DNA from 3 places in the Cryobacterium serini genome. Region 1 is predicted to be linked to each of the others. Evidence: riboswitches for the same ligand, from Rfam matches in the RefSeq annotation. Region 1 holds a riboswitch; each other region holds the start of a gene.
The links. Region 1 has a riboswitch for thiamine pyrophosphate ahead of thiD (bifunctional hydroxymethylpyrimidine kinase/phosphomethylpyrimidine kinase). Riboswitches for the same ligand answer to the same signal wherever they lie in the genome.

Region 1 (10,399 bases):
GGGAGCACGCGAGCCTCAGAATGTCGGGCATGGCTGCGTTCGGCGCGAGGACAAATTACGGTAGCCGACGCGTACAAGTGGATGACGTCCCACCCATAGGCGCTGGACTCTAGAGGATGGATTTGCAACTTGTGCCGTTGTCGATGTTGGTCGGTCCGCCCTGGTGGTGGGGGATCACGTGGTGGATTTCGGTCCAGCGGGCGGGGGTGGTGCAGCCGGGGATGATGCAGCCTTCGTCGCGGGCACTGATCGCGGCTCGTTGTTTGGCGGTGAAGCAGCGCACCTTCTCGCCGAGGTAGAGCACGGCGCCGTGGTCGCCGAAGATGACGGTTTGGGATCCGCCGGCGCAGATGGTTTCTGTGACTCGGCGCATCGAGATGGGCGCTTCGATGCCGTCGATCCAGCCGACGCCGCGGCCTTGGTCGAGGTCGGTGGCGTTGACGTGGATCATGACGGTGGGGGCGGCGCCGCCCATGGTCGGGGTTTTCGGGTCGCGTGCGGCCGCTTGGAAAACGTCGCGGAGGATGTCGGCGCGTTTCTCCCCGGCGCTGCGGCGGTCGCCGTCGTAACGGGTGTCGCCGGTGAAGGGGTCGGCGCTGAAACGTTCACCGTCCACGCTCGAGTCGCCGACACGCAGGCCGTCCAGTTCGGTGCCCGTGACAGTGCCAACGCCTGTGCTGTCGTCGGGTTCGGTGGGTTCAAACCGGGGAGTACGAGACCGGGCCGACAAATAGGTGTCGAAGAGGGTGTCCATGATGCCGCGTAGTTCGGGGGTGACGTCAGCCCGCAGCGGGTAGAGCCCGTTGCGGAGCAGCCCAAACGTCAGAGAGCTTCTCGCTTCGACGAGGTCGTCGGTGGGGGCGGTACCGTCCGGGTCGAGCCGGCCCTGCCATTCCAGGGCTTGTGCCCGCAGCAGGTCGGGCGCGAAGCGGATACCGGCCCCGGGCAGCCCGGCCGTTTCCGGGGTGATCGCTCCGGTCGCCGACGCGACCAGGGCGCGTTCCACGTGGTCGAGGTCGTCCTGCATGACTTTTCCGTGCAGCGCGGTGAGGGTGGTGGCGATGATTTCGGCCGACTCCACCCCGAGCTCACCGCTCTCCAGCCCGTCGGCAATAACCGGGTACCGGGCCGGTACCGGCAGGCCGAGCGGGGTGCGTTCGACCGTGGTCTCGCCCAGCTTCAGGCGCCGTTTGGCTTCGCGGCCGGAGATACCGGCGAGTTGGGTGATGAACTCGACCCGGTTGCGGCATCCGTTCTTGTAGGCGAGCGAGCCGTTGCCGAGGTCGGTTTCGGCGCGCACACCAATGTCGGTGGTGGCGCGTAGCCTGGCACCATCAACCTTGCGGCCCAGCTCCTCCAACGCCGCCAGGACCGCGACAGCTTCAGCATCGTTCAGGTGACCAAACCGTGTTCCGTCTAAAACAGACCCCAGCAAAGCGCCAGCCTGAGCAATGACCAAAACCCGGGAACCCTCGGGTTCCGGCACAGAGCCGGTGGCGGCGGGCGGGGCGGTGAGGGTCATGGCGTCGGTGCCTCCTTCACCCATAATTATAGCCTAAAACGCTCACAAACACGAGACTATCTCAGCAAAATGGTGACGTGTGTTCAGAAATATCTTCTTGCCGCCATAGGGTGCTGACCAGCCGATTGCCGTGACGTGGTCCGACTTCACGAAGGATGCCTAACGGTCCGGCAAGTGATTTACTTGCCAGTATGGAATCTGAAAGCCCCCGAGCGGATACAGCCTCCTCGGCACGCGCCGCGCTCGTCGCGATAGCAACGGACCGGCAGCGGCTTGGACGACGGCTGCAAGCGCAGACCTGGTGGACAGCCCCCGCACAAGCAATCGCCATTGCGGCGGTAATCGCCTCGCCGGCCGCGGGGATTGCATTCGGAATGATGATGGTGTCGGCGATCGCCACTTTGGCGCTGGTCGGCATCGATCATCTCGTTCGCAGGCGGATGCGGCTCGTGACGCTACCCGGACCGACCGGGCCGATGAGCCTGACGATCCTCATCATCGTCTGCGTTGCAATCATCGGAGCGTTTGCCCTATCGATCTACTTCGAGATTAACAACCTGCACGCGGAGATCGTGGTAACCGCGGTCGCTGGATTCGTCGCGGCCCTCATCGGATCGGTCCTCTATGATCTGGCCAATGCGCGGGAACTGCTCCGTGTCGGTTAAGCCACGCTTTGATGACGCGATCCATGCACCAACCCGTCTGAGGGTATGCGCGCTGCTGCGGGTGACTGGTGTTGCGGAATTCAACACGATTGCGACCACCCTGGAGCTAAGCGAAGCGGCGCTGTCCAAGACCATCCGCAACCTGGCCGAGCTCGGCTACGTGCTGACCGTGAAGCAATCATCGCCCGCACGAGCGGATGCCCGCCGCACGACAAGCGTCGCCCTCACCCTGCGCGGTCGGGCGGCAATAGACGGCCACTTGGCCGCGCTCCGTGAGCTGTCGCATCCGTGAGCTGTCGCAGTGAAGTCCCCGTAACCTTGCTCCCGGATCGGTCGACCAACGGTTGCGCCGGTGCTCGACCAGGGCAAGACAGTGCATTCGAGCCAGTGCATTCGAGCCAGTGCCTTCGAGCCAGTTGGAGCCAATAACAGCGGTTGCGCGCTGAATGCGTGCGCGCATATAGGCTTGTCCGTGACACGGGGTGCCGCACATAGTGTGCGTGCTGAGATCAATACCCGTTGAACCTGTCTAGTTAGTACTAGCGAAGGAATGTCACGGATGACTGATCGACCCTCCCAGCTCGCGCTTCGGCAAACGCCTCGAATTCTCAGTATCGCCGGAACCGATCCGACCGGCGGCGCCGGAATTCAGGCCGACCTGAAGAGTATTGCGGCCAACGGCGGCTACGGCATGGCCGTGGTGAGTGCCCTGGTCGCGCAGAATACGCGCGGGGTGCGCTCGGTGCACACGCCGCCATCCGCCTTTCTGCGTCAACAATTGAACGCCGTGAGCGACGATGTGACCATCGATGCCGTCAAGATCGGCATGCTCGCGCAACTCGACGTGATCGCCGAGGTGCGTTCCTGGCTTTCCGCGTGTCGACCGCCCCTGGTGGTGCTCGACCCGGTGATGGTGGCAACGAGTGGGGACCGGCTGCTCGAACCGTCAGCAGAGCAGGCGCTGCGCGACCTGATTCCTCAGGTCGATCTCGTCACGCCCAACGTTTTCGAGTTGGCCGTTCTCTTGGACGAACACCCGGCGGCCACCTGGGCAAAGGTCCTCGAACAGGGCAAAAGATTGTCTGCTTGCACCGGTGTCACCGTGCTGGTCAAGGGCGGCCATCTCAACGAAACCAGCTGCCCGGATGCCCTGGTCAACACCCAGGGGCTGCTGCCGCACAGCGTGGTCGAGATCGCGTTGCCACGTATCCGCACCAGGAACACGCACGGAACCGGATGCTCGCTCTCCTCGGCCATGGCCACGGTGCAGGCGAGAACCGGTGACTGGGCGCAGTCCCTGATCGAGGTCAAAGAGTGGCTCCAAGACGCCCTGGCCCACGCCGATGACCTCGAGGTCGGCCAGGGAAACGGCCCGATCCACCACTTCCATCGGCTGTTCGCTCGCGCGACAGCGGCATCCGTTCTGACCGCGGGCGTGTCATGAACGCGGTGCGGTCGGCGGGATTAGGGGAGCGGCGGGAGGCTGGCGAGAAGCCGCTCGGCGACGTCCGTCGGGTCGTTGGCGTCGGTGATCGCGCGCACCACCACTACCCGGGTAGCGCCGGCATCGACCACCTGGTCGATGGTGCCCAGGTCGATGCCGCCAATGGCAAACCAGGGGCGCAGGCTGCCAGCGGATGCGCACCGTGCGGCCGCATAGCGCAGCAGGTCGGTTCCGACCGCTGCACGACCGGGCTTCGTTGGCGTCGCCCAGACCGGACCAACGCAGAAGTAGTCGAGGTTGTCTGCGGTGACGGCGGCGTCCACTTGCTCAGTGGTGTGGGTGGACAGGCCGATCCGCGCCGCCGCGCCGAGCAGTCCGCGGACGGCGGGCAGCGGCAGATCGGTCTGGCCGACATGGAAAACCGGCGCGCCGGCGAGGACGGCGATATCCGCCCGGTCGTTGACCGCCCAGAGCCGGCCATGACGGTCGGCGACCGTGCGGAGAACCTCGAGGTAGTGAAGCTCCTCGGCCGCGTCGATATTCTTGTCGCGCAGCTGGATGATGTCGACCCCGCCGGCGAAGGCGGCATCCACAAAGTCGGCGAAATCTCCGCGATCCCTTCTGGCATCGGTGCAGAGATACAGCCGGGCGGTGATGGGGTCCATGCGACCAACCCTAGGGGGCGCTGCCGTGGCATCGGTGCACACCATGAGTGAGCGGCCAGCGCAGCGAACGGTTGATGTTGCCGTTATTGGCGGCGGCGTGATCGGGCTCGGCATTGCCTGGGCGCTGGCGCATTCCGGTCGTACCGTGGTCGTCATCGATCCCGACCCGGCCGGCGGCGCCACCTTCGCTGCAGCCGGAATGCTCGCAGCGGTGAGCGAGCTGCACTACCGGGAAGAGGCATTGCTTGATCTCATGCTCGCGTCCTCGAAGTTGTATCCCGACTTCATCGACTCGCTCGGAACCGATAGCGACGCTACCGGATACCAGCGAACCACGACCCTGAACGTGGGCGCGGACGCAGCTGACCGGCACGCGCTCGCCGACCTGCGTGCTGTGCAGGTGGCCAATGGGCTGGGGGTCGAGCCCCTCACTGTGCGCGAAGCGCGGGTGCTTGAACCGATGCTGAGCCCTCAGGTTTCCGCCGCCTTTTTGGTGGAACAAGATCACCAGGTCGACCCGCGACGACTCACCGCGCGCATCCAGTCCGCGCTCGCTGCCCTCGCGCCAAACGGTCAGGACGCCCTGGTTCGGGTGCATGCCAGCGGGTTGATGCACGCAGATGCAGCGGATACCTCCTCGCGCGTCACCGGTGTCACCCTGGCGGATGGTCGCACGATTCACGCCACCGAAGTGGTCGTGGCCAATGGGCTAGGGGCAGCCGATTTGGGCGGGCTACCCGAGCACCTGCAGCTGCCGCTTCGCCCGGTGTACGGGGACATACTTCGGTTGCGGGTGCCCGAGCATCTTCGGCCGCTACTCACCTCGACGGTGCGCGGGTTGGTGCATGGGGTGCCGGTCTATCTGGTTCCGCGCACCGACGGAACGCTCGTGATCGGCGCCACCCAGCGCGACGACGGCTCGGGCGCCGTGTCGGCCGGTGGCGTGTATCAGCTGCTGCGCGATGCACAGGTTCTGGTGCCGGCGGTCAGCGAACTGGAGCTGATCGAAACGACCGCTCGGGCTCGTCCGGGAACGCCGGACAATGCACCGTTCCTCGGCCGCGTCGGGTGTTCAAGCGGCGACATTGCCGGCCTCATCATTGCCACCGGATTCTTTCGTCACGGTGTATTGCTCACCCCGGTCGCAGCCCAGTACTGTCTGCAGCTCATCGAGGGAATCGCAGACGATCGGTGGCAAAACTTTCGGCCCGATCGATTCTCGGCGAGCCGGGAGCCCGCATCCGCTTCACTGAAAGGAGGCCTATCGTGACCGTAATCATCGCCGTCAATGGCCAGAAACGAACCGTATCCGGCGGCACCGTGACCGACCTCGTAGCCGAGATCACCGGGCGACGCATCGAAACAGGCGGACAGGCAGTCGACGGGAGCCGCCTCGGCGTAGCCGTGGCGCGAAACGCCGCGGTCGTTCCCCGCAGCCTGTGGTGGACTACCGAGCTGACCGCGGGCGATGAGATTGAGATTGTGACCGCGGTGCAGGGAGGATGACGGTGCCCGTGACCACTGACAGCCTGGTGATTGACGGGGTGGAGCTGACCTCCCGCCTGATCATGGGCACCGGGGGAGCACCGAGTCTCGATGGCCTCGGTGAAGCACTGCGAGCCTCGGGAACCGAACTCACCACGGTCGCGATTCGGCGGCACAGCGCAGCGGCCACAGGTTCACTCTTCGAGCTTCTGGTCGAGAATTCTATTCGCGTGCTGCCGAATACCGCCGGCTGTTTCACCGCACGCGACGCGGTCCTGACCGCCGAGTTGGCCCGGGAAGCCCTCGAAACGCACTGGATCAAGCTCGAAGTCATCGCCGACGAGCAAACCCTGCTGCCCGATGCGGTCGAACTGGTGGAGGCCACCGAACAGCTCGTTGCGCGAGGCTTCAAGGTGTTCGCGTACACCAATGACGACCCGGTGCTCGCGCTCCGGCTCGAACACCTGGGCGCTGTGGCCGTGATGCCGCTCGGGGCGCCGATCGGCACCGGGCTCGGCATTCTCAACCCGCACAATATCGAGCTGATCGTGGCCCGCGCCGGCATTCCCGTAGTGCTCGACGCCGGAATCGGTACCGCCTCTGACGCTGCACTGGCGATGGAACTGGGCTGCGATGCAGTGCTGCTGGCCACCGCCGTGACACGCGCGCAGAACCCGGTTCTCATGGCCGATGCCTTCAAACACGCCGTGCTGGCAGGCCGGAAGGCCGCCCAGGCCGGCCGCATTCCGCGCCGGCAGCACGCGCTGGCGTCATCGATGATGGCCGGGCGGCCCGACCTGTGACGCGGATGCTCGCGCCGCTCGTCGAACCCGGCGAAGAGCTCACCGCAGCCGAGCGCGAGCGGTATTCGCGCCACATTCTTATTCCTGAAATCGGAATGCTCAGCCAGCGGCGGCTGAAGAATGCGCGCGTTCTCGTAATCGGTGCGGGCGGACTCGGCTCGCCGGTGCTGCTCTACCTCGCGGCAGCCGGGGTCGGCACGCTCGGCATCATCGATCACGACACTGTGGACCTCAGCAACCTGCAGCGCCAGATCATCCACGGCACCTCAGGCCTTGGCCGCTCGAAACTGGAATCGGCGGCGGCTGCGGTCGCTGAGCTCAATCCACTGGTCACGGTGCACCAGCACGACGTCTGGCTGACCGCGGAGAACGCTCTGGAGTTGTTCGCCCAGTATGACCTGATCGTCGACGGCGCCGACACCTTCGCCACACGCTACCTGGTCAGCGACGCTGCCGCTATGCTCGGCAAGCCCTGCGTCTGGGGATCCATCCTGCGCTTCGACGGGCAGGTGAGCGTGTTCTGGAACCGGCACGGCCCGACCTACCGCGACCTATATCCGGAAGCACCGCCGGCCGGATCGGTGCCCAGTTGCAGCGAGGGCGGAGTGTTTGGAATGCTGTGCGGAACGATCGGCTCGACGATGGTCGCCGAAGCCGTGAAGTTGATCACCGGGGTCGGGCGCACGTTGCTCGGCCGGGTCGTGCTGTTCAATGCGCTCGAGGCAACCTGGCGCGAAATCAGCATTGCGCGCGACCCCGCGACCGAAGCGATCACCGCGCTGATCGACTACGACCTGTTCTGCGGAAGATCGACCAAGGATGCGATTTCGGTGCAGCAACTCGCCGCCCTACTGGATCGACGCGCTCGAGGTGAGATCGACTTCGACCTCATCGACGTTCGGGAACCAGACGAGTACGAGATCGTGCACATTGCCGGGGCGCTGCTCGTGCCGCAGGGCATCATCCTTTCTGGACAAGCCCAGCTCGCCCGCGACCGCGACATCGTGGTGCACTGCAAGGCGGGCCCGCGCTCGACTGTCGTGCTCGACGAGCTGCAGCGCCAGGGTTACGCGCACGTGCGACAGGTTGAGGGCGGCATTCTGGCCTGGGTGAAAGAGATTGAGCCCACACTGTCGACGTACTAAATAGTGCGGAGGCGACACGAAAGCAGATGCCGCACGCGCCATCTGCTCACGGCCCCCGTAAGGGGGGTATTATCACTGCAATCGGGATCTTTCCGCGCATGAAATGAAAGGTCGAACTATGAACCCGTTACTCATCATTGTGGCCGTCGTTGCGGTGGTGTTGCTCCTTACCGGAGGCCTGGTGGAGTCGCTTCAATTTCTGCTCTGGGTCGGTATCGTACTGGCGATCATCGCAGTGATCATGTTCCTGATGCGGTCGATGTCAGGACGCAAGAGCGCCTAACGCGACATAGTGCCAGCGCAGCCGGTAGAAGAAGAATGAACTCCTTCTACCGGCTTTTCTGCGCCTAAACAAGCTCTTGCCGAGTTGATACAGATCACAACGGATGCAGCACTGACAACGACGTCGATGCTTTTCTTAGACCGCACTTATTGTAGTGTCGAGGCACTTGATCGAGTTGGAGATCAATCGTTGCGTCGTGCCCCCCGGCCGACTATGCGGCAGGTCGCCGCGCTCGCCGGTGTCACCCCTACATCGTGCCGACCGAGCTCATCGCTCGCGGCTTTGGAGAAATTGGACCCCATGCCTGAATTCAACACCCCCTCCCGTGTCGTCGTCGTCGGTGACGCCCTGATCGATGTGTTGCGTGACTCCGAGGCGAGTCGGGAATTTGCCGGGGGCGCAGCCCTGAACGTGGCGGTGGGACTGGCCGTACTGGGGGTGCCGACGACCCTGATCGCGATGGTCGGTGACGACGCCGACGGCGTGTTCCTTCGGTCCTTCCTCGACCAGTACGGTGTACAGCTGATTGCAACACCGGGCCCGCTCGGGTCTTCCCGGGCCGTGTCGGATCGCACCGATGGTGAACCCCGCTACTTCTTCAACGACGCCGCCAAAGCGCGCCGAATCGAGTTCGGCGCGGCCGAGCGGGACGCGCTGGGCGCCGCGACCGTCATCGTCGTGAGCTGTTTTCCCTTTGACGACACCGCGCAGACCGAGGCGTTCGCCGCCTGTGTCACCGACCCGGAGCGCCGTCTCGTGATCGACCCGAACCCGCGGGCCGGCATGCTGCACGACGGACCGCGGTTCGCGCGCAACTTTGAGGCGCTCGCCGCTCGCAGCCTGCTCGTAAAGGTTGGCGACGAGGACGCCGACCTTCTCTACGGCAGCACGCTCGACGAGCTGCAGGAACGCCTCGTCGAGGTGGGCGCGCACACGGTGCTGGCGACCGCCGGGCGGCTCGGTGCCTCAGTCTCGTTTGGGAACAATGAACTGGTCAGTGTCCCAATCGCCGAGCTTGATGGACCGGTCATTGACACGATGGGCGCGGGGGACGCGACGCTGGCGGCATCCGTTCGCACCATCGTGAACGATGGGGTGCCGCAGGATTCCACGGCCTGGAAGGCGCTGCTGGCCGACGCCATGCTCACCGCCGCGGCGACCTGTCGGCACGAGGGAGCACTGCTCCGGCGCCCCTAGACAGCGGATGCCCGGGTCGGGTTGGTCCTACGCCTCAGGCTCGGGCTCGGTCAGCTTCAACCGGCCGCGAATGGCGTCGCGAGCCTGCTGGGCGGCACGGCGCACCTCCTTGTCGGAGTCGCGCAGGCGCACCTCGATCGTGGCAATATTGTCGGCGGTGCCCTGGGCGGCGAGGGCGTGCAGCGCGGCGGAACGAACGCGCGGGTTCTCGTCGGTCGTGAGACGCACGAGCTTGGGTACGACCTGCAGGCCGCGCAGCAGCACGACCTTGGCGCACATTTCACGCACACGCCATGCCTGATTGTTCAGGCCGACGACGATGTACGGCGCGGCCTGCTCACCCCAGACGTGCAGCAGCGCGCGGGCGCCCCACAGCTCGGGCCAGTACAGCGCTGGTGCACCCTCGAGGATGCCCAGCGCATGGCGACCACCGGCGTAGAGCAGGAAGTCTTTTCCAGCGTTTTTGGCACGCAACAGGGCCACGGCGTTGTCGATGACGACGTTCTCGCCGTAGTGCGCGACGGCGGCGCGAATGCGCTCGTCGGTCGGCAGGTCGATCGGAAGGTCGGGGTGCGGAATCAATTTGTTTTGCATAGCCCCCTAACGCTACCTCCCCTCCCGCGGTTTCCGGGCTCTTAGGAGAGCAGCAGCTCGAAACCGGAGGCGTGCTCGTAGATGCCGTAGTTGCCGATGTCAGTGAAACCGAGGCTGCGATAGAGAGCGAGGGCTTCGGGCTGGGCGTAGCCGGTTTCCAGGCGCATCCGCTCGTAGCCGAGATCTCGGGCGAGCTTCTCGAGTTCGCGCAGAATCGTCTTCGCGTGGCCCTGGCGGCGGTAATCGGGGCTGGTCCACATGCGCTTGACCTCGGCGGTGGTCGCGTCGTACTGGCGCAGGCCGCCGCCGGCGACGGTGGTGTCACCGTCGACGAGAACGAGAAAGCCGCCGCTAGGCGGATCGAACTCTGCCCCGTCGACGTCGTGCACGGAATCGCCGTCCCCGTAGCGGGTTTCGTATTCACGGTGCAGGTCAAGCAGGAGAGGGGCCACCTCGGGGTCACCGAGGCGTACGGATACACATTTCACGTCTAATAGTCTGCGCCTTGTCGCGGCGTGCTCGTGACCGGCCACGGCAGCGCGCTGAGTAGACTCGATGGGTGTCAGTGAACCCACAATTGCAGGGGCGGGTCTTTC
Region 2 (10,399 bases), on a different contig from region 1:
CGGGTCAACCCGGACAGTGGTTCGCTCACGAGCGAGCACGTCATGAGCGCCACCCGCGAGGCGGGTTTCGGCGCCGAGGTCAAGCGCCGCATCATCCTCGGCACCTATGCCCTGAGCGCCGGCTACTACGACGCTTACTACGGCAGTGCGCAGAAGGTGCGCACGCTCATTCAGCGTGATTTCGCCGCCGCGTTCAGCCAGGCGGACGTGCTGATGTCACCCAGCGCCCCGACTACCGCGTTTAAATTCGGTGAAAAGCTCGCCGACCCGATGGCCATGTACCTCAACGACGTGACCACCATTCCGGCCAACCTCGCCGGGGTGCCCGGCATGAGCATCCCAATGGGCCTCGCACCCGAAGACGGCCTGCCGGTCGGCCTGCAGATTATGGCCCCGGCCAAAGCGGATGCCCGCCTCTATACCGTCGGCGCCGCCATCGAGCAGCTGCTCGAAGCGCGCTGGGGACACACCATGCTCAGCCAGGCACCAGCCCTGACCCCGACCGAAATGTTTGCCAGCGAAGAGGGAGCCGTTTGATGCCCAAGGCTGAATTGATGGACTTTGACCGCGCACTCGAACTGTTCGAGCCGGTGCTCGGCTTCGAGGTGCATGTCGAGCTCAACACCAAAACCAAAATGTTCTGCGGTTGCGCCAACGAGTTCGGTTCCGGCGCTAACACGAACACCTGCCCGACCTGCCTCGGACTGCCCGGCGGGCTGCCGCAGGTGAACAAGAAGGCGATCGAATCCAGCATCCGCTTGGGGCTGGCTTTGGGGTGTGAGATCGCGGAACACTCGAGGTTCGCCCGCAAGAACTACTTCTACCCCGACACGGCGAAGAACTTTCAGACCAGCCAGTACGACGACCCGATTGCGCATGACGGTTCGATCACGATCGAACTCGAGAGTGGCCGTTTGGTCACCGTCGAGATCGAACGCGCCCACATGGAAGACGATGCCGGCAAGCTCACCCACATGGGTGGCGCGACCGGACGCATCCAGGGCGCCGACTACTCACTCGTCGACTACAACCGTGGCGGAGTGCCGTTGGTGGAGATCGTCACCCAGATGATCGAGGGCGCCGAACACGACGCCCCCGAGATCGGCAAGACCTACGTCGCGGCGATTCGGGAGATCGCCAAAGCGCTCGGCGTCTCCAACGCCCGCATGGAGGAGGGCAACGTGCGCTGCGACGCCAACGTCTCGCTGCGCCCGCGCGGGTCGAACGTGCTCGGTACCCGCACCGAAACCAAGAACGTCAACTCGCTGAGAAGCGTCGAACGCGCCGTGCGCTACGAAATCCAGCGCCAGGCTGCCGTACTGGCCGGCGGCGGCACCATCACGCAGGAGACCCGGCACTGGCACGAAGACACCGGAATCACGAGTGCCGGTCGGCCCAAGAGCGACGCCGACGACTACCGCTACTTTCCCGAGCCCGACCTCCTGCCGATGGCGCCGTCCCGCGACTGGGTCGAAGAGCTGCGCCTGACCCTGCCCGAGCCACCCGCGGCACGCCGCAAGCGCCTGCAGGCAGCGTGGGGTTTTGCGAACCTCGAATTCCAGGACGTCGTGAACTCCGACCTGCTCGACGCGGTCGAAGCGACCGTCGCGGCCGGGGCATCCGCTCAGGCCGCACGTAAGTGGTGGACCGGAGAAATCGCCCGGCTCGCCAACGCGGCCGGGGTCGCGGCCGACTCGCTCGTGACACCGGCGCAGCTCGCCGCGCTGATCGAACTCGTCGACGCCGGAACCCTCACCGACCGTCTCGCCCGCCAGGTACTCGAAGGCGTCATTGCCGGGGAGGGCACCCCGGCCGAGGTCGTCGACAGCCGTGGGCTCGCCGTGGTCTCTGACGACGGCGCGCTGATCGCCGCCATCGACGCGGCGCTCCTTGGCCAGCCCGATGTGCTCGCCAAGATTCGGGACGGCAAGGTGCAGGCCGCCGGAGCCGTGATCGGCGCGGTCATGAAGGCCATGCGTGGGCAAGCGGATGCCGCGCGCGTGCGCGAACTCGTGCTCGAACGCGCCGCCACAATCGAGTAACAGGTGACAACTCAGCCTTTCGGAGTCGGCGTGCAGGTTATCGTGCGCCTCGACCGCACCCGGTTTCCCGACTCCCTGATCGACGACCCGATCGGCGTGATCGTGGCGGCAGGGGAGTCGGAAGGCGCTGGACTGTACGCGCCCACCGTGGTGCGGGAAAGATTCTGGGTCGTCCAGTTCGAGGAGCCGTTCTTCGGTCTCGACGGTTCGGGCCCGCACGACTCCGCGCGCATCCCACAGAGCTTTCTGGAAGCGGCGCCGGAGGCGTGAACGTGATCAATCCTGAGCCGGACGAACGCACCCCGTCGACCCGCGACATCCGTCGGTGGAGGCAGTACCTTGCCGACGAACAGGCCGAGGCTGCGGTGTACCGCGACCTCGCTAACCGGCGGGCCGGCGAAGAGCGCCAGATTTTGCTTGCCCTCGCCGACGCTGAAGGAAGGCACGAAGAACACTGGCGGCAACTGCTGGGCAGTGACGTGGGCTCACCCAAACGTGGCGCGCTGCGCACCCGATTTCTGGCGCTGCTCGCTCGCCGGTTCGGCTCGGTGTTCGTACTTGCCCTCGCCCAGCGGGCCGAGGGGCGGTCGCCATACCAAGCGGATGCCGACGCGACCAACGCCATGGCCGCCGACGAGACCGTGCACGAAGAGGTTGTGCGCGGCCTCGCTGCTCGGGGCCGCAAACGCTTGTCGGGAACCTTTCGGGCCGCCGTCTTCGGCGTCAACGACGGGCTGGTGAGCAACCTCGCCCTCGTGCTCGGTATCGGCGCGACCGGCGTACCCGCCGCGACGATTCTGTTCACCGGTATCGCCGGGCTGCTGGCCGGGGCACTCTCCATGGGCGCCGGCGAGTACGTCTCGGTGCGCTCCCAGCGAGAACTGCTCGAAGCGTCGACCCCCGCGGCGCCGGCCAAGAGCGTGCTCTCCCATTTGGACCTCGCCGCCAACGAGCTGACCCTGGTCTACCGGGCCAGGGGCATGTCTGAAGACGAGGCGGAGGCATACGCCCGTGGGGTACTCGCCACCGCCTACGCGGCGACCGGACCGATTTCCGCGGTCCGCCCGCAGGCTCCCCGGCACGATGAACACGAGGCCATCGGCACCGGCACCGGAGCGGCCCTGTCGAGTTTTTGCTTCTTTGCCTCGGGCGCGCTGCTGCCGGTGCTGCCCTACCTGTTCGGTATGAGCGGCTACGCGGCCATCATCGTGGCCACCATTCTCGTGGGAGTCGCCCTGTTGGCCACCGGCGCAGTCGTTGGCTTGCTCTCTGGCGGTCCGCCGCTGAAGCGTGCGTTGCGACAACTGGTGATCGGCCTTGGGGCGGCCGCGGTCACCTACCTGCTCGGGCTGGTCTTCGGCACCGCGATTGGTTAGCGGCCGACCAGAATTGGTCGCGCTTGTCGGTGGCCGCCTATCGGCCACCAGCTCACCCGGGCTCACCTCATAACTCCTGCAATATGAGAGCACGGCAGAAGAGATCGGCGGAATTGCGCACTTCCGCTTGAGGCCGGGTACAGATTGCAGGAGTTATGGTCGAAAATGAATATGCCGATAGGCCGGATCGGGTTAGGGTTCTTCGGTGGGCAGACAGGACGGCAGCGGGCGGCAGATTTCGGCGGACGACGTCGACGACCGTTCGGCGACGATGCTGCACGTGGATCTGGACGCGTTCTTTGTCTCGGTCGAGTTGCTCTCCCACCCCGAATTCGTACACCTGCCGGTGATCGTCGGCCACCGCGGTGGCCGTTCGGTCGTCACGGCGGCCAACTACATTGCCCGAAAATACGGCGTGAACTCGGCCATGCCGATGGCGGTAGCGCTACGCCAGTGCCCGAACGCGATCGTACTCGAGCCACACATGGGGCTGTATCGCGACTTTTCCAACCGGGTGATGGGGATCTTCGACGACGTCACCCCGCTGGTGGAACGGCTCGGCATCGACGAAGCTTTTCTTGACGTTGCCGGCGCGACTAATTTGTTTGGTTCTCCGGCTGTGATCGGCGAACTCATTCGCGCGCGCGTGTTTGCCGAAACCGGCCTCGTCTGCTCCGTGGGCGCGGCGTCGACCAAGTTCGTCGCCAAACTTGCCTCCGGCCTGGCCAAACCCAACGGTCTGCTCGTCGTGCCGGGCGATGAGACGGTCGAGTTTCTGCATCCGCTGCCCGTGACCGCCCTGTGGGGCGTGGGGTCCGCCACCGCGCAGATGCTCACGCGCCTCGGCCTGAAACTCATTGGTGATATTGCGCACACGCCGTTAGACGTGCTGAAAAAGACGCTGGGGGAGGCCTCCGGTCTGAAGCTGTTCGAGTTGTCCTGGGGGCGTGACCCACGCCCGGTGACGATTGAGCGGGAAGAGAAAAGCGTTGGCCACGAGGTGACTTTTGAGCACGACGAGACCGACATCGACCGACTGCACAGTGAGTTGCTGCGGCAGTGCGACCTTGTGGCCGCTCGGCTGCGGCGCAGCAATCTCGTGGCACGGCGCGTGGCACTCAAGCTGCGCTACACCGACTTCAGCACCGTTACCCGGTCGCGTACCCTCGCTGAACCGACCAATGTTGGCCGGCGCATTTATGAGGAAGCAGTCGCTGCGTTCGACCTGCTGGCCGCGTCGGGTATTCGGGTGCGTCTGATCGGCGTGCGGGCCGAGCAACTCGGTACGGCGTCGGGATCGGTGGGGTTGTGGGATCCCGACGAGGACTGGCGGGGCGCCGAGCTGGCGGTTGACTCCGTGACCGAGCGATTCGGGGCGGGAAGCGTGCGTCCGGCCTCGTTTTTCAAGCCTCGCCCATAGGGCACGAGTCGGCTACCCTGTTGGAATGACCAGCCTCCCGGAAAAACTCGCAGACACCTTCCGTTCCGCCGGTGTGAAATCGGCTTACGGTGATCCCGTGCAAATTGATGGCGTCACCCTCGTACCAGTGGCGCTCAGCTACTACGGTTTCGGTGGCGGTGATACCGGTGAAGGCAGTGCTGCCGGATCCGGTGGCGGCGGCGGTGGGGTGTCGCTGCCGATCGGCGCCTATGTCAAGGCGGGCAGCACCGCTCGGTTCGAGCCGAACGTCATCGCCCTGCTCGCAGTCGGTGTGCCGTTCCTTGTGGTCGCCGGCCGAGCCCTGGCCCGAGTAATCCGAGCCCTGAAGAAGTAGCCCCGCTCTCCGGACGGGGCCCGGGCCCCGTCCGCGGGCCCAGTCTATAAACTGCTCCCGTGGTCCAAAGATGGTCCCGGGCGAGCGCGGCGGGGGCGACGAGCAGAACGGATGCGGCGGGGCCGGCGCGGCCGCCGCGCGAAACGACGGCGCGCCCACCGTGGCATCCGAAGGCGCAGCCAGGTCGGAAAATGCCACGGGCCGTTCACCGGCAGCCCCTGGGCGATGCGCCGACGCCGCATCACAAACCGACGCATCAGCAGGAGATATAGCGTGGCCAACACGAGCAGGATTCCGATGCTCATGTCGTGATTCCCATGCCGCAAGTCTAGGCGGGGCGCTAGAATTGAAAACGATCACGGGAGTCCGGTACACCGGGCTGAGAGGAAGCTGACCAAGCTTCGACCGTCGAACCTGATCTGGATCATGCCAGCGCAGGGAGGCTTCTCGATCCCGTGCCCTGTATTCACCTACGGAAAGGGCACGCACAGTGCACGCTACAATCACAGCCACACGATCGGTCACGACGAAGAAGCCACGCAACTTTCGCTGGCGCGTGGTCGACATCGTCGTCGCGAGCGTCATCGGCGTCGCGAGCGGCGTCATCTTCTGGGCCTGGGGCCTCGCCTGGTCCCCGCTCAGCGCCATCCTTGCGTTCACGCCCGGCCTCGAAGGTCTCCTGGCCGGTGGCTGGCTGTTCGCCGGAGTGCTCGGCGGCCTCATCATCCGCAAGCCCGGCGCGGCCGTGTACACCGAGGTCGTCGCCGCCGTCGTATCAATGCTGATCGGCACCCAGTGGGGATTCTCCACACTCATCTGGGGCGTCGTGGAAGGCCTGGGCGCCGAAATCATTCTCGCGCTGTTCCTGTATACCAACTGGAGGCTGGGCGTGGCCCTGCTCGCCGGCGCGGGCGCCGGTGTGGCCGTAGGGTTTCTCGACACGACCTTCACGAGCTATGCAGCACTGGATTTTGGCTACAAAGCCGTTTATTTCGTATCCGCGGTCGTGTCGGGCACGGTGCTCGCCGGCCTGCTGTCCTGGCTGGCCGTGCGCGGCCTGGCCCGCACGGGTGCGCTGAGCCGCTTTGCTGCCGGTCGGGAAGGGTCGCGAGCACACTCCGCCGCGATCAGCTAGCGGATGTTGCACACCCCGCCGTTTCCCGCCGGTCACGATGCGCAGATTCGGGCCGTTCAGATTCAAGCCAGTGACTGGGGCTGGCGCCACGCCGGGCGCCACAATCAGGCGGTGTCCGGGCTTGACCTGCAGGTCGAGCCTGGCGAGCGGGTTTTGCTGCTCGGTGCCAGCGGTGCCGGCAAGAGTACGCTGGTGCACGCGCTGGCCGGTGTGCTCGGCGATGCCGAAGACGGCGACGAAACCGGCAGCCTGCTCATCGACGGCCGTCGCCCGGCCGAGGCGCGCGGCCGGGTCGGACTCGTGCTGCAGGATCCGGACTCTCAGGTCGTGCTGGCCAGGGTCGGAGATGATGTCGCGTTCGGGTGCGAGAACCTCGCCGTTCCACGTGCCGAGATCTGGCCGCGGGTGCGGCAGGCTCTCACCGAAGTCGGCCTGAACCTACCCCTCGACCACCCCACCTCGAGCCTGAGCGGCGGGCAGAAGCAGCGGCTGGCTCTGGCCGGCGTGCTCGCCATGCGGCCGGGGCTGTTGCTGCTCGATGAACCGACCGCGAACCTCGACCCCGATGGTGTCGTCGAGGTGCGCGACGCCGTTGTGCGCTCGCTCGATCGATCCGGGGCCACCTTGGTGGTCATCGAGCACCGGGTCGAAGTCTGGCAGGACGTCGTCGATCGCGTCATCGTGCTCGACCCGGCCGGCGGTGTGCTGGCCGACGGTCCCACCCGCGAAGTCTTGTCGAGGCACGGGGAACGGTTGGCGCAGGCCGGCGTCTGGGTGCCGGCGCTGCCCCCCCGATTTCCGACGCGCGCTCCCATCGCTTCGGCAGAGACCCTGCTTCGGGCAGAGGGACTCGCGGTCGGTCGCGTTCCGTTTGGCCGGCGCGCGGCATCCATCGTGGCCGAGAACATCACCCTCAACCTGCGGGCAGGTACCGCCACCGTTGTGACGGGCCCCAACGGCGCGGGAAAATCCACTCTCGCCCTTACGCTGGCCGGATTGCTGAAGCCGGCCGGGGGAACCCTGCACGCGAGTGACACGTTTGCGGCCGATATCGCGCCCGAGCCGCACCGCTGGCGTTCCCAGCAGCTGCTGACCCGCATTGGAACCGTTTTTCAAGACCCGGAACATCAATTCCTGGCCGCAAGCGTGCGGGCCGACCTGCTGATCGGCCCGCACGCCCTCGGCCTCAGCCAGGCCGAACAGACCAGCCGCGTCGACGAGCTGATGCACCGGCTACGACTCGATCATCTTGCCGACGCCAACCCGTTCACCCTGTCGGGCGGCGAGAAGAGGCGGATGTCCGTCGCCACCGTTCTTGCGACCCGTCCCCGTCTGCTCGTGCTCGACGAGCCGACCTTCGGGCAGGATTCCCGTACCTGGCAGGAACTCGTGGCCCTGCTGGCCGACCTGCTCGATGAGGGCATCGCGCTCGTCGCGGTCACCCACGACGCCCAGTTTGTCAGCGCCCTGGCCGACGAGGAATACCGGCTCGGTATGCCAGACTCGATCCGCCTCGGGGCGGGGGCGCCATGAGCTTGCTGACTCCGACGATCCGCCCGAGCGTTGTCGCCCGACTCAACCCGGTCGCCAAGCTCGCCGTGGCCCTGATCGTGAGCTGTGCGCTGCTGCTCTCGATCGACTGGGTCTCGGCTGGAGTCGCCCTGCTGCTCGAGGCCGCACTTCTGCTCTGGTGCGGCCTGAGCGTCCGACAATTCTGGCTGCGAACCGCGCCGGTCTGGATCGCGGCCCCGATGGCTATGGTCACGACCGTGCTCTATGGCGAAGACTCCGGTGGCCTGCTGTGGCAGTTCGGATTCATCTCCGTGACTGACGGCTCAGCCCAGCTCGGCCTGGCTATCGGGCTGCGGGTTCTCGCCATCGGCCTGCCCGGCATCGTGCTGCTCGCTACGACGGATCCGACGGACCTAGCCGACGGCCTAGCCCAGGTACTGCGTCTGCCCGCGCGATTTGTGCTCGGCGGCCTGGCTGGTCTGCGACTCGTGGGTATGTTCGTCGAAGACTGGCACTCGCTCACGCTGGCCCGCCGGGCCCGCGGGGTGGGCGATGGCGGTGGACCGCGCGGCGCCGCCCGCCGGTTCTTCGGCCCGGCCTTTTCCCTGCTCGTCCTTTCGGTGCGTCGGGGCAGCAAACTCGCTACGGCCATGGAGGCGCGCGGATTCGGCAGCGACGAGCCCCGCACCTGGGCCAGGCCGTCGCGGGTCCGAGCGGCTGACGCGGTTCTGGTCGGCATCGGATTCGCCATTGCCGGTATCGCTATCGGCGTCGCGGTGTGGGCCGAGACCTGGAGTTTCATTCTTGCCTGACACCGATAGAGGGCTGGTTCCTCACGACGACATGGTCTTGCTGGCACCGATACTGCAGGCCGTGGCCGCTGCCGGTCCGAACCCCGTGGTGCTCATCGACGGTCCTAGCGGTGCGGGCAAGAGCACCCTCGCCGACGCGCTCAGAAAACATTGGACTGGCCCGCATCGCCCGCAATTGGTGCGCATGGACGACATTTATCCCGGCTGGGATGGTCTCGATGCGGCCGTCTGCCATCTGCGCCGCCATGTTCTGCAGCCACGGCACTGGGGCCAGCCGGCGGCATGGCAGCGCTACGACTGGAATACGAATCAGGCGGCGGAGTGGAATCCGCTTGACTCGGCCCGCCCCCTGATCGTGGAGGGTTGCGGAACGCTCGCGGCCGCGCATGAACCGCTCAGCCACGTGCGTGTCTGGCTCGCGGCCGACGACGCTCTACGCAAACAGCGTGCGCTCGATCGCGACGGAGAAGTGTTTCGCACCCACTGGGACCAGTGGCAGCAGGAGTGGGCCACCTATCTCGAAGAAGAGACGCCGGAACCTCGCGCGACCATTCGGTTACGGGCGGGCAGCTCGAACCGGAGGGGACTAGATTGGCTGCCATGAGTGATACTGACAGCGCAAACCCAACCCTGTATGTCGCCGAGTTCATTGATGGCCCGCTCGAGGGGCAGATCGATTCCCGAGCCCTCGTGCGCGGCAAGCACGCGGCACGTATCAGTATGGTGGCCGCCGTCGCCGGACTGGAATCGGTGTTCTGGTACGACGAGGTCGACCAACGCGACGTGAGCGGGCAACTCCGCGTGCGCTACGCCTTCGACGAGGGCGAAAGCGATCCGGTCGACGCCGAGGTCGATCCGATTTAGTTACTGGTCGAGTAATGCCGAGATCATCGCGACCGGATGGAGCAGCCGCCAGCCCAGTCCAGGGTCGTTGATGGCCTGGTCGAGTTTCAAGGCGGCCGAGAGCTTCTCCCCGGCGACGGTGAGCCGCACCTGGCCGATGTTCGCGCCGGTGCGGGCAGTGGCGAAGTCCTTGAGCGTGACCGTCGCGGCCTCCGGGCTCGCGGCCTGCCAGGCATAGCGCGTGCGAGAGACGCCGACCACGGCCGAGGCGTCATCTCCCCACGCGGATTCAAACGTCGCGTATGCGTCTCCGGCGGCCAGGACAGGTAGCGCGCCAACTCCAGCCCGCGCGCTCGCCATGAGCGCGGTGAGATCCGCGGTGAGCGCATCGTAGGACGGTTCGCCAATGTAGGCACCCGAGAACGTGAAGCTTGAGGCGCCGTCACTGATCTCGGCGGTGAACAGAAAACAGACCCCGCCCGCATCCGTGTAGCTGCGTGAAATGCCCGTAATTCCTTCCTCGGGCAGATATGACGTGGTGTTCTGCACACCGCGGCGGTTCGCTAAAGCGGATGCGGGACTCTCCAGCATTGCCGACACGATCGGGTCGCTAGCGGCGAGGCCGGCCAGGCGGGCCAGATCGGTGGCAGTGCCGGCGCTGGCATCGTGCAGCCCGGTCGCGTCGACGACGGCGGTACCGGTGAGCCCGTTGCGCCCCAGCCATGCGTTGGCGGCGACCACGTAGGCGTCGACCGACCCGAACGCCCAGCGGGCCACACTATCGGCGTGGTTGTTGCTCGATCCGAGCAGCAAGCCCTGCAGCATCTCGAGCTCGGTCCACTGTTCGTCAGCGAACACAGTGACCGAGCGGGCTCCGGCCTTGTCGTAGTCGAGATAGCTCTGA
Region 3 (10,399 bases), on a different contig from region 1:
GCGTGCATCTCCACGAACTGAGCGCCGAGCGCGGTGACCTCGCGGGCGCGGGTGACCTTGTCGGCGACGCCGATAAGGTCGACAACAATGCCCTTGCCGTGCTTGGTTGCGGCAGCGACGGCTCCGATGATGGTGCTGTCACCGGCCGTGCCGAGCACGGTCACGAGGTCGGCGCCGGCGGCGAAGGCGATGTCGGCTTCGAGCTCGCCGGCATCCATGGTCTTGAGGTCGGCGAAGACGATCTTGTCGGGGTGCGCGGCCTTGATCGCGGTGACGGCGCGCAGGCCCTCTGCCTTGATCAGCGGGGTGCCGAGTTCGATGATGTCAACGTGCGGGGCAACCTGCGCGGCCAGCGTGAGCGCGGCTTCGGTGGTCAATACGTCCATTGCTACTTGGAGCTTCATGGGATTCTGCTTTCTGTTAGTGATGAAGAGTGGAAAGTTCTTGTGGGGGGTACGCGCCCTATTCGAGGTTGGCGTGACGCGGCCAAAGCTGTTCAGCCGTGGCCCCGCTCACCTGCCAGAGCGTGTGAAACAGGGCATCGCCAACGAGCAGCACGGCCTGCTCGAACAGACCGCCCGAATACTGGGCCGACACTTGTCCGGCATGGTCCTGCTTGGTCGCAGCCGGAATGACCACGGTCACCGCAGCAAGCCGCCCTAGCGGCGACTCGGGAGCCGTAGTGAGCGCGAGTATGTTCGCGCCCACACTGTGAGCCGTTTCGGCGGCTCGCACAATGGCGCCCGTCGTTCCGGAGCCACTCGCAACCAGCAGTAGATCGCCCGAGGCGATCGCTGGGCTGGTCACCTCGCCGACAACGTGCACGTCGAGTCCGAGATGCATCAGCCGCATAGCGGTCATCTTCAGAGCTAGGCCGGAGCGGCCGGCACCCAGCACGAAAATTCGAGGCGCCGCAGCGAGCACGGTGACGGCCTCGTCGAGCGATGAAGCGGATGCAGACCGCAGCGCGTCGACGACGTGGCTGTTCTCAGCGAAAATGAGCCCGAGGGCGTCCGCTGCAGTTGGGGTGGTTGTCGTTTCGGTCATAGGTTAATACTCCACTCCTTCGAGCGGGAGTGCTGCCCGCCAAAAGGTTGGTTTAACTACCCAAACGGATGGCTATGAGTGGGCATCGCGGATGGTCCGGGTAGGGTAGACCTATGACGATCTTCGCAACCTCCCCTGAGCCCGGCACTCGCCCTGCCAGTTCCACCGCGCAGACCGCGCGCAGCGCGGCGGCCGAACGCTCCAGACTCATCGCCGACCTGACCGACGCGCACGCGACCACGCTGGAAACCCTGCTCGCAGTGCTGCGCTCGGGTAGCACGAGTGACACGGCCGCCCGCCAGAAAGCCACCGAGCTGGCCGCCGCTGCGATGGTCGCGCTGCGCGCGGTGAGTGACCTGGATCGCAGCCTCACCGAGGAACCCGTCGCTCAGGCCTTCGAACGGCTGCGCGACGATCTGCGCCCGCTCGTGCGTTTCGGTGACCTCGACGTGCAGTTTATCGAGCCACCGGTGAATGGGCGCGCCCTGCCCGGTGAGGTCGCTCACGAAGCCCGCGCCATCGTGCGCGGCGCCGTGCTCGCCCTGGTTGAGCAGACCGGGGTCGCCCGGGTGCGCGTGCAATGGGACTGCGACGGCAGCAACCTGCTCATTCGCATTCGCGACGACGGACCGGGCGACCTCGACGCGGAGGTTCCCAGCGTGCGCCAGCTCGCCGCCCGCGTCGTCGCTCTCAGCGGCACCCTGGGCGTCGAGGCGACCGCCGGCTGGGGGTCCGAGATGGCGGTGTCACTGCCACTCGACGCGCCCACGGCATCCGTTTCTGCCGCTGCGGCCTGGGGGCTCAGCCCACGCGAACGTGGCGTGCTCGAGCTCGTGGCGTCGGGCGCACGCAATAAGGCGATCGCCGAGGCGCTGACCATCAGCGAGAACACCGTGAAGTTTCACGTGGCCAATCTGCTGCGCAAGGTGGGCGCCTCGACCCGCGCCGAGTTGGCAGCCCTCGCCCGCTGACCGCTAGGGTGAAGGGGTCAGAAGACACACACCACCACGGGAGCGCGCACCAGCGAGCTGAGAGGACGGCCAGGGCCGTCGACCGTTGAACCTGTCCGGGTAATGCCGGCGTAGGAAGTTCGATTACATGCGCACAATTGACGAATCAACCATCTCCCAAACCGTCACGACCGGCCCGATCCAGGGCAGCAGTAAACGCTACGAACCGGTGCCACACTGGCCAGGGCTTCACATTCCGATTCGTCGGGTGAACCTCAGCAACGGCGAGCACTTCGACCTGTATGACACTTCGGGCCCGTACACCGACGACTCGGCCACCATTGATCTCGAGGAGGGCCTGCCGCGGGAGCGGGCCGGGTGGGAGCATCCGCTGCCCGTCGACGGCGCTGCGACCCAGCTGGTCTGGGCTCGGGCCGGTATCGTCACTCCGGAAATGGCCTACATCGCCGCCCGCGAGGGCGTCTCCGTCGAGCTCGTGCGCGACGAAGTGGCGCGCGGCCGGGCAGTCATTCCGGCCAACCATAAGCATCCCGAAAGCGAACCGATGATCATCGGTAAGGCCTTCACCGTGAAAATCAACGCCAACATCGGCAACTCCGCCGTGACCTCATCGATCGCCGAGGAGGTCGAGAAAATGGTCTGGGCCGCCCGCTGGGGAGCAGACACCCTGATGGACCTCTCGACCGGCAAGGACATCCACCTCACCCGGGAGTGGATCATGCGCAACTCGCCCATTCCGGTGGGCACCGTTCCGCTCTATCAGGCCGTCGAAAAAGTCAACGGTGACCCGGCACTGCTCACCTGGGAGATTTACCGCGACACCGTGATTGAGCAGTGCGAGCAGGGTGTCGACTATATGACCGTGCACGCCGGCGTGTTGCTGCGCTACGTGCCGCTCGCCGCCAACCGGGTCACCGGAATCGTCTCGCGCGGTGGATCGATCATGGCCGCCTGGTGCCTCGCTCACCATCAGGAGAGCTTTCTGTACACCCACTTCGTGGAGTTGTGCGAGATTCTGCGCCGCTACGACGTGACCTTCTCGCTCGGCGACGGCCTGCGGCCCGGATCCATCGCCGATGCCAACGACGAGGCCCAGTTCGCCGAGTTGCGCACCCTGGGCGAGCTGACGAAGGTCGCAAAATCGTACGGCGTGCAGGTAATGATCGAGGGCCCCGGCCACGTGCCGATGCACAAAATCGTCGAAAATGTGCGCCTGGAAGAAGAACTCTGCGAGGAGGCACCGTTCTACACGCTCGGCCCGCTCGCCACCGATATTGCGCCAGCCTACGACCACATCACGAGTGCGATCGGCGCGGCCATCATCGCCCAGGCCGGCACCGCGATGCTCTGCTACGTCACCCCCAAGGAACACCTCGGGCTCCCCAACCGCGACGATGTGAAGACCGGCGTGATCACCTACAAGATCGCCGCCCATTCCGCCGACCTGGCCAAGCAGCATCCGCGTGCGCAGGAGCGCGACAACGCGCTCAGTCGCGCCCGGTTCGAGTTTCGCTGGACAGACCAATTCGCGCTCTCGCTGGACCCAGACACCGCCCAGAGCTTTCATGACGAGACGCTTCCTGCCGGGCCAGCCAAAGCCGCCCACTTCTGCAGTATGTGCGGTCCTAAGTTTTGTTCCATGCGCATTTCAGCGGATGTACGGGTCTACGCCGAAGAAAACGGCCTCACCAGCCTCGAGGCTATTGAGGCCGGCATGGCCGAGAAATCTGCCGAGTTCACCCGACTGGGCAGCTCGGTCTACCTGCCGCTGCGTGTGCTCGGGACAGACGAGCACTGATTCTGGTTCACCCCGACGACGCCGTGCGGCACGGTGAAAGTACCCGGCAGACGCAGCCGCACCGCACCGCACCCTGATCTAGCGTCGCCGCAGGATCCTGATCCTGCTGGCCGTCGCCTGGCTTGTGATGGCAGCGTTGGCCTGTGTGCTGCTTCTCACCGGCACGAAGCCGAGCACCGCGTTCGGCGACACAGCCGCCACACCGGGCGGGCTGGCCCGCATCAGCGCGGTCATCCCGCTCAAATTCGACGGTTGGGTGCCACCGAGCGCAGCAGACTGTCTGGACAGCCCGGTGCAGCCCGGAGCTCACCGCGTGCGCATTCTGCTCGAGCTCACAGCAGTGGATGCCGCTGGCCTCTCTTTCGACGCCGAATCCGTTCCGGCCACCCTGGTTTTCGAAGTCCCGAATCAGGCCATCCCCCTCGTGCTGGACGGCCCACAGGAGGGCGCGTTTATCTCTGGGAACCGGGCACCACGTCGCGCCGTGAAAATATCCCCGAAATTGGGGGTAAGTGCCTACCTCACACGCGGCTACCCCCGCCCATCGGCAAGCGGGCACCATGAGTGCATTCCAACAATGGAGGTCGTCATGACAACCGGATTCGACACACGAGTACAGCCGACCGCGACAACCATGGCCCACCTGAACGTGCACGTCTTTGGAAACCTCAGCGTTCGACGGGGGTCGACCGTACTGCACGCCCATCAATTGGGCGGACCCAAACCACGACAGATTTTCGAGATTCTGCTTGTGAACCTCGGGCTGCCAGTTTCCAAGGACCGACTGATTGAACTGCTCTGGGGCGCCAATGCTCCGGTCGAGGCGCTGCCCACCCTCGAAAGCTACGTGAGTGTTCTCCGTCGGCATCTGCAGCCGGGTGCGGGAAAATTCGGGCCGCTGCAAACCACGACTGGCGGCTACGTATTGGACCGTGACCTGGTCGACGTCGACCTAGACCAGTTCGACGTTCTGTTACAGCGAGCGCAGAAGACCCTTCCCGGCCTCGCTTACCCTTTGTTGCTGCGGGCTCTGGATCTCGCCGCCGCGCCACTGCTCGGCGACGAGCTCATTCCGGCCTGGGCATCAGAAGCCCGCGACCTGCACGCCGCGCGCCTCACCAGCGCCCGCATTCTCGCCTCGGAAACCGCCGCAGCCCTGCACCGCATTGATGACGCTCTCGATTTCGCGAATCTCGCCCTGACCGACGAGCCGCTGAACGAGCGGGCCTGGACGGCCCTCATCCTCAGCCTGGAGATGAGCGGGCGTCACGCCGAGGGGCTTCAGGCCTATGACCGGTGTCGCCGGGCGATGCAGAATGAGTTGGGCTGCGCTCCCGGCGCGATTTTGCGCGCCGCCCAGCTGCGATTATTGCATGCCACAGCTGACGGGGACGGCGACCTGGCCGACGTACTGTCCGCCCTGCTCACGTTGCACGATCAACTCCGAGCGTCACGCGCCAGAGGCACGGTCTCGCGCCTTGCCACCACTACTCACCCTCGACCAGAGCTGGTCGCGGATTCCCTCCGGGAGGCCACTGATGTTGTCACGTCATTTCTGCGACGCGCCGTCGCTCACGTCTGAGCTGGACGAATCTGCGCCCGCCGCCCTACCACATGGGGGGGCAAAGAGACAGGACTCGACAAAAACTGAGCTTTTATTGATACTAGAGGCGCCAATCGGAAAAGCACGGCGTCCTCCGACGGCACCGAGGCTCACGAACGGGCAGAGAGGTCTCCGCACATGACCGCGCAGGTGTCCCCGATCGAACCCAGCGTGCAGGGGACTACCGCGACCGCCTCCCTAACTGGTTCCGCAGCCGTGGGTAAGACGGTCCTGGGACAAATCCGCATACTCATCGTCGATGACCACACGACCTTCGCCGAACTGCTCATGGGTTCTCTCAATCGTGAACCGGACCTGTGCAGCGTGGGTTCGGTTAACAGCGTGGCCAGCGGCATCGCCGCCTGTTTGGAGCTGCTCCCCGACGTCGTCGTCATGGACTACCACCTGCCCGACGGCAGTGGCCTCGTCGCGGCCACCGCGATCCTCGCCCGCGCGCCTCATACCCGCATTGTCATCCTCACGGGCGACCCTGCTCTCGAGGCCCTTGAGCAGGCCGCCGCAATCGGGGTGTGCGCGTTCCTGCCCAAGGACGGATCGCTCGCAACGGTGCTCGATACCCTGAGGCACGCGCGCATCGGCGGTTTCATTGTGCATCCGTCCCTCGTCAGCCTGTTGAGCGCCCGACGGCGGCAGCGCAGCGAAGAGATCCCCTTTCCCGATCTCACGAAGCGTGAGCTCGCTGTGCTCCGCCTTATGGGCGAAGGCTCCGATGTGCGGGCCAACGCCAAAGTTCTCGGAATTTCCGAGAACACCTGCCGCGGCTACGTCAAAGCGATCCTTGGCAAGCTCGGAGCACACTCACAATTGGAGGCCGTCGTCATCGCCACTCGACTGGGCTTGGTTCCCCCGCAGCATGTCTAATCCGAAGGCGGCGAGACCGAGCAAAATAGACCGAACCCGGTCAGAGGAACGCTCAGAGGTTCGCGCCGCCGTGAGTCGTTTTATTGCTGTCGGCGCCTTCGCAATGATTGTCATCGCCGCGCCGGTCGGCCTGTGGGTTCGAGCTGAATCCCAGAGCAATGCCATGGAGAATGCCATCCAGCAGACCCAGCGCCTCGCCGACTACTCCGTTGGGCCGCTCGTGAGCGACAACCTCATCGCCGGTGTGCCCGGGGCCGCTCAGTACCTCGATGACCGCCTCGCCCCCCGCATCTCCGACGGCTCCCTCGTGCGGGTCAAGGTCTGGGACACCGAAGGTCGCATCGTCTACTCCGATTTTCCATCCCTGATCGGAGAGGTCTTCGACCTTCCCAGCTTTGCTCCAGAGCTACTCGCTGGCGGAAAGGGGCGGGCCAATCTCGGCGTGCAGGACGGCGCAGACGACCTGCACGAATCCCAATCCGGCGAATTGGTCGAGGTGCACGTACGCACCACCGCTGCCAACGGCCAGGCGCTGATTCTCGAGGCCTACTTCAACGACGACGCGGTCCATGACGAGCAGAATGCTCTCGTTGTCGGTCTCATCCCCGCGTTCCTGCTGTCGCTTGGCGCATTGCAACTGGCCCAGCTATTCCCGGCCGTGCGGCTCGCCCGGCGCATTCAGGGCCACCAATCAACCAAGCGCCGACTGCTGCAGTACGCGATCGACGCTTCCGATCTAGAACGACAGCGCATTGCGCGCGACCTGCACGACGAAGTAATCCAGGATCTTGCTGGACTGTCCTATGCCCTCGAGGCCGAGGAACGACACTCACCCCCTGAGAACCAAGCGCTCTTCGGCCAGGCTAAGGCCATCCTGCAAAAAAATGTGCGCACCCTGCGCGCCATGACCACCGAGCTCTACCCGCCCGATCTCGCCGAACTCGGGCTGCCGGCCGCTCTCACTCGGCTGGCCGCACCGCTGCTTGAGCACGGCATCAAGGTCAAATTGCATATCCCCCCCGACTGTGAGCTTGATCGAGACCGAGCCGCCATGTTTTATCGGGTGGCCAGAGAGGTGCTCGCCAATACCGTCAAGCACGCCAAGGCCGGTACTTTGGAGCTGTCGCTCATGCAAGATGCGGGCCGAACTATTTTGCTCATCCACGACAATGGATGCGGCTTCGATTTGTCCGAAGATGCCCCCGAAAATCATCTGGGCCTACGCATTATGCGCGATACCATCGAGGTCGCCGGCGGCACACTTGAGGTGCGGTCCTGGAGGGGCGGTGGTACGTCGGTCATGGCGAGCCTTGAACGGATTGCTCCCGCTCGAATACGGTAACCATGCTCAGCGCGCAAGGGCGGGGAGGTCGGCCTTTTCGTCGGCCTCCCCGTCGACGAAACCAGCCAATTCACGTAAAACATCAGGTGCCCGCCGGTAATCCCGGCCGGTAGACCGGCGGGAACGAGCCCATCGGCGTGCTGTCGACCACGGGAACGTCTGAGCTGATCGGATCGTTCACCCGATAATCGCCCACGGCAAACTGAATCATCATGTCGTGGTCCTCGTGCGAGAGATTGTGACAGTGAATCATGTAACGGCCGCCGGCCTCCTTCCCGGTATCGAACTGCATCAGCACCGTGACGGATTCATTCTCACCGACATAGAAGACGTCCTTCGGCCCCTTCTCCCAGGCGAACGGTTTGCCTCCGTTGGTATTGCGCCCGATGATCTTGCCGTCCACCAGGTGGACGTGCACCGGGTGGAACCAGCCTCCCGAGGAGTTGGTGATGGTCCACTGCTCTACGTCGTAGGGCTGAGGATTACCGAACAGCTTGGTGAAGTTTGACGCCTCCACATCGGCCCAGGTCGTGTCGTTGATTTTCCACAGGCCGTTACCGCGCGCCACCACCATTTTTCGCTTCACCTTGGCCATGTCGGGGGTGAGGCTCATGGTGGCCAGGCCGCCCAGTTCGGAATGGATCGCGCCTCCGTCGTCGAGGGAGGTGGGGATGGCCGAGATGGAACCGACGTTTGAACCGGAGTCGGCTACGACTTCGAATTTCATGATCTTGCCGGTGTTGACGAACTCCACGTTGTTCTTGTTGCTGAGGTTGCGCAGCTCGACTGTTTGCCCCGGCTTGTACCGGCGAAAGTCGATCAGAATCTCGTAGCGTTCGGCCGTGCCCTGACGCCACGATCTCACCGCTTGAACGGTGGGCGTCATACCGCCGTCGGTGCCGACGATGTAAATCGGCTCACCGGTCGAGAGGGTCGGCCGGTAAGAGCGTCCGACTGAGGCGATCAGAACTCGAAACCGGTAAATGCGGGGCTTGACTTTCATCGTGGGCCACGGCACACCGTTGACCATGATGATGTCACCCCACACTCCCTTGTGACCATTGTCGTTGTAGCCGAGGGAGCCGTCGGCTTTGAACATGGCATCCGAGATCATGAGGGGCACATCGAACTCACCCTGGGGCAGTTGCGCCCGTTCGAATGGGTCGTGCAGGGCATAGATGCCAGCCAACCCCCCGTACACATTCTGCGCGGTCTGGTGCATGTTGTGGTCGTGATACCACAGCGTGCGCGCCGACTGCCAGTTGGGGTAGTGGTAGTTCTTGACTTTGCCGACGGCGGTGAAGTCGTTGGCGTACCCGTCGTACTGCGGCAGCGACGCCGAGCCGTGCAGGTGGGTGACGGTGTTGAACGCACTCGGGTGTAGTAGACCGTTGGTTGACAGGGCGTTGCGAATGCGCACCTCGCTCCGGGTGCCTTGGCTCAGCCGGATGGTCGGGCCGGGAAAGATCCCGTTGTAGCCGGCGACCGTCGTGGACAGTCCGGGAACGATCTGGGCCTGACCGAGCTTCTGGGTGAGCGCGTAACGGGCAAAGGGACGAGACGGGTCTCCGTCATCGAATCCTGTCTCATACGGCAATAATTCCGGGGGTCGACGGAACACGCCAGCGTAGGGCACCGGCATGTTCGCAGGTGCCAGCAGGCTTTTCGTCATGAGCGGGGTGGTGGAAACCGAGTCGTCTCCTCCACTCATTCCGATGACGCCGAGAGCACCGAATGCTCCCAGCTGTAACACTTCCCTGCGTGATGTCATGACGTCTCCTGCTGTTTTTTCGAAACACACTGCTTGGTTGGGATGTTGTGGTGACCGGCTGGCGACTCGTAGGTGAGTCGCCAGCCGGGAAATTCGAGTGCCTGTTTTAGTTCACCGCCCCCGTCGTGTACGTCCACGTGCGCGTGACCACCGGGTTGCCGACGAGGTCTCGCACGGCACCCGTACCACCGGTGATGGTCACCGTGTACGTCGTGTTAGCCAGGAGCGTGGCGTTCGGGTTGATCGTCAGTACGCGGGTAGTCGCGTTGAACGACAGGGTCGAAGCGATCGTCACGCCGGGACGGGTGACAGTCACCGACGTTGCGGTGAAGCCAGTGATGGCTTCACTGAAGGTCGCGGTCGGGCTTACCAGCCGTCCAACTGCCGTCGCTCCCGCAGCGGGAGTCTGTGCGGTGATCGTCGGAGCCGGACCGGTGATGAACGACCAGGTGCTCGTCGCCATCGCGTTGCCGGCCGCGTCACGGATATCCGAGAGGGTGGCCGTGTAGGTACGGTCGGCGAGCAGCGTCACGCCCGGGTTCAACGTCGCCACCCGCGTCGTGGCGTTGTACGACACCGCTGCGGCAATCACCGTGGCACCGCGCCGAAGCACGAACGTCGTACCGCTGACCCCGGTGACCGGTTCACTGAACGTGGCCGTCAGGTTTCCGGTCTGGCTGACCGAGCGAGCACCGGAAGCCGGCGTGCGCGTGGTCACCGTCGGCAACACGAACTCCGTGCGCGGCGTGACCACCACCGAACGAGCGGATGCCGCTCCGGTACCGACCGAGTTGATCGCCGCGACATCGAAGGTGTACCCGGTGCCATTCGTCAACGGCCCGATCACCGCGGTGGTCACGTCGGCCACCGTCGTCGTTCCCGTTGCCGTTGCGTCCGCTCCGATGAAGGTGCGAACCAGGTAGCCCGTGATCGCGGCGGCGTCAACCACCGGCGCCGGGGCCGTCCAGTTCACGGACACCGAAGC

Region 2: it holds a riboswitch for thiamine pyrophosphate, as region 1 does, so the genes downstream of both, E3T51_RS06045 (ECF transporter S component) here and thiD (bifunctional hydroxymethylpyrimidine kinase/phosphomethylpyrimidine kinase) in region 1, are expected to answer to the same signal.
Region 3: it holds a riboswitch for thiamine pyrophosphate, as region 1 does, so the genes downstream of both, thiC (phosphomethylpyrimidine synthase ThiC) here and thiD (bifunctional hydroxymethylpyrimidine kinase/phosphomethylpyrimidine kinase) in region 1, are expected to answer to the same signal.

The regions. Positions count from the first base shown of each region.
Region 1 is NZ_SOHN01000016.1:78,046-88,444, forward strand. Features, by position in the region: gene E3T51_RS12365 (hypothetical protein) at 1-99, shown strand, start outside; gene E3T51_RS12370 (HNH endonuclease signature motif containing protein) at 110-1,546, opposite strand; gene E3T51_RS12375 (hypothetical protein) at 1,714-2,187, shown strand; gene E3T51_RS12380 (transcriptional regulator) at 2,159-2,479, shown strand; TPP riboswitch at 2,656-2,755, shown strand; partial or broken gene thiD (bifunctional hydroxymethylpyrimidine kinase/phosphomethylpyrimidine kinase) at 2,738-3,583, shown strand; gene thiE (thiamine phosphate synthase) at 3,652-4,296, opposite strand; gene thiO (glycine oxidase ThiO) at 4,340-5,566, shown strand; gene thiS (sulfur carrier protein ThiS) at 5,563-5,802, shown strand; gene E3T51_RS12405 (thiazole synthase) at 5,799-6,584, shown strand; gene moeB (molybdopterin-synthase adenylyltransferase MoeB) at 6,590-7,729, shown strand; gene E3T51_RS16800 (hypothetical protein) at 7,848-8,012, shown strand; gene E3T51_RS12415 (PfkB family carbohydrate kinase) at 8,313-9,209, shown strand; gene E3T51_RS12420 (HEAT repeat domain-containing protein) at 9,237-9,803, opposite strand; gene E3T51_RS12425 (GNAT family N-acetyltransferase) at 9,845-10,291, opposite strand; gene E3T51_RS12430 (FAS1-like dehydratase domain-containing protein) at 10,363-10,399, shown strand, end outside.
Region 2 is NZ_SOHN01000009.1:106,937-117,335, forward strand. Features, by position in the region: gene gatA (Asp-tRNA(Asn)/Glu-tRNA(Gln) amidotransferase subunit GatA) at 1-537, shown strand, start outside; gene gatB (Asp-tRNA(Asn)/Glu-tRNA(Gln) amidotransferase subunit GatB) at 537-2,042, shown strand; gene E3T51_RS06025 (hypothetical protein) at 2,046-2,312, shown strand; gene E3T51_RS06030 (VIT1/CCC1 transporter family protein) at 2,318-3,418, shown strand; gene dinB (DNA polymerase IV) at 3,624-4,838, shown strand; gene E3T51_RS06040 (hypothetical protein) at 4,864-5,193, shown strand; TPP riboswitch at 5,542-5,651, shown strand; gene E3T51_RS06045 (ECF transporter S component) at 5,684-6,328, shown strand; gene E3T51_RS06050 (ABC transporter ATP-binding protein) at 6,332-7,861, shown strand; gene E3T51_RS06055 (energy-coupling factor transporter transmembrane component T family protein) at 7,858-8,652, shown strand; gene E3T51_RS06060 (AAA family ATPase) at 8,645-9,256, shown strand; gene E3T51_RS06065 (hypothetical protein) at 9,253-9,516, shown strand; gene E3T51_RS06070 (D-alanyl-D-alanine carboxypeptidase family protein) at 9,517-10,399, opposite strand, start outside.
Region 3 is NZ_SOHN01000008.1:171,445-181,843, forward strand. Features, by position in the region: gene hxlA (3-hexulose-6-phosphate synthase) at 1-404, opposite strand, end outside; gene hxlB (6-phospho-3-hexuloisomerase) at 463-1,047, opposite strand; gene E3T51_RS04160 (LuxR C-terminal-related transcriptional regulator) at 1,161-2,018, shown strand; TPP riboswitch at 2,045-2,152, shown strand; gene thiC (phosphomethylpyrimidine synthase ThiC) at 2,146-3,816, shown strand; gene E3T51_RS04170 (AfsR/SARP family transcriptional regulator) at 3,962-5,398, shown strand; gene E3T51_RS04175 (response regulator transcription factor) at 5,558-6,301, shown strand; gene E3T51_RS04180 (sensor histidine kinase) at 6,372-7,643, shown strand; gene E3T51_RS04185 (multicopper oxidase family protein) at 7,726-9,414, opposite strand; gene E3T51_RS17070 (Ig-like domain-containing protein) at 9,521-10,399, opposite strand, start outside.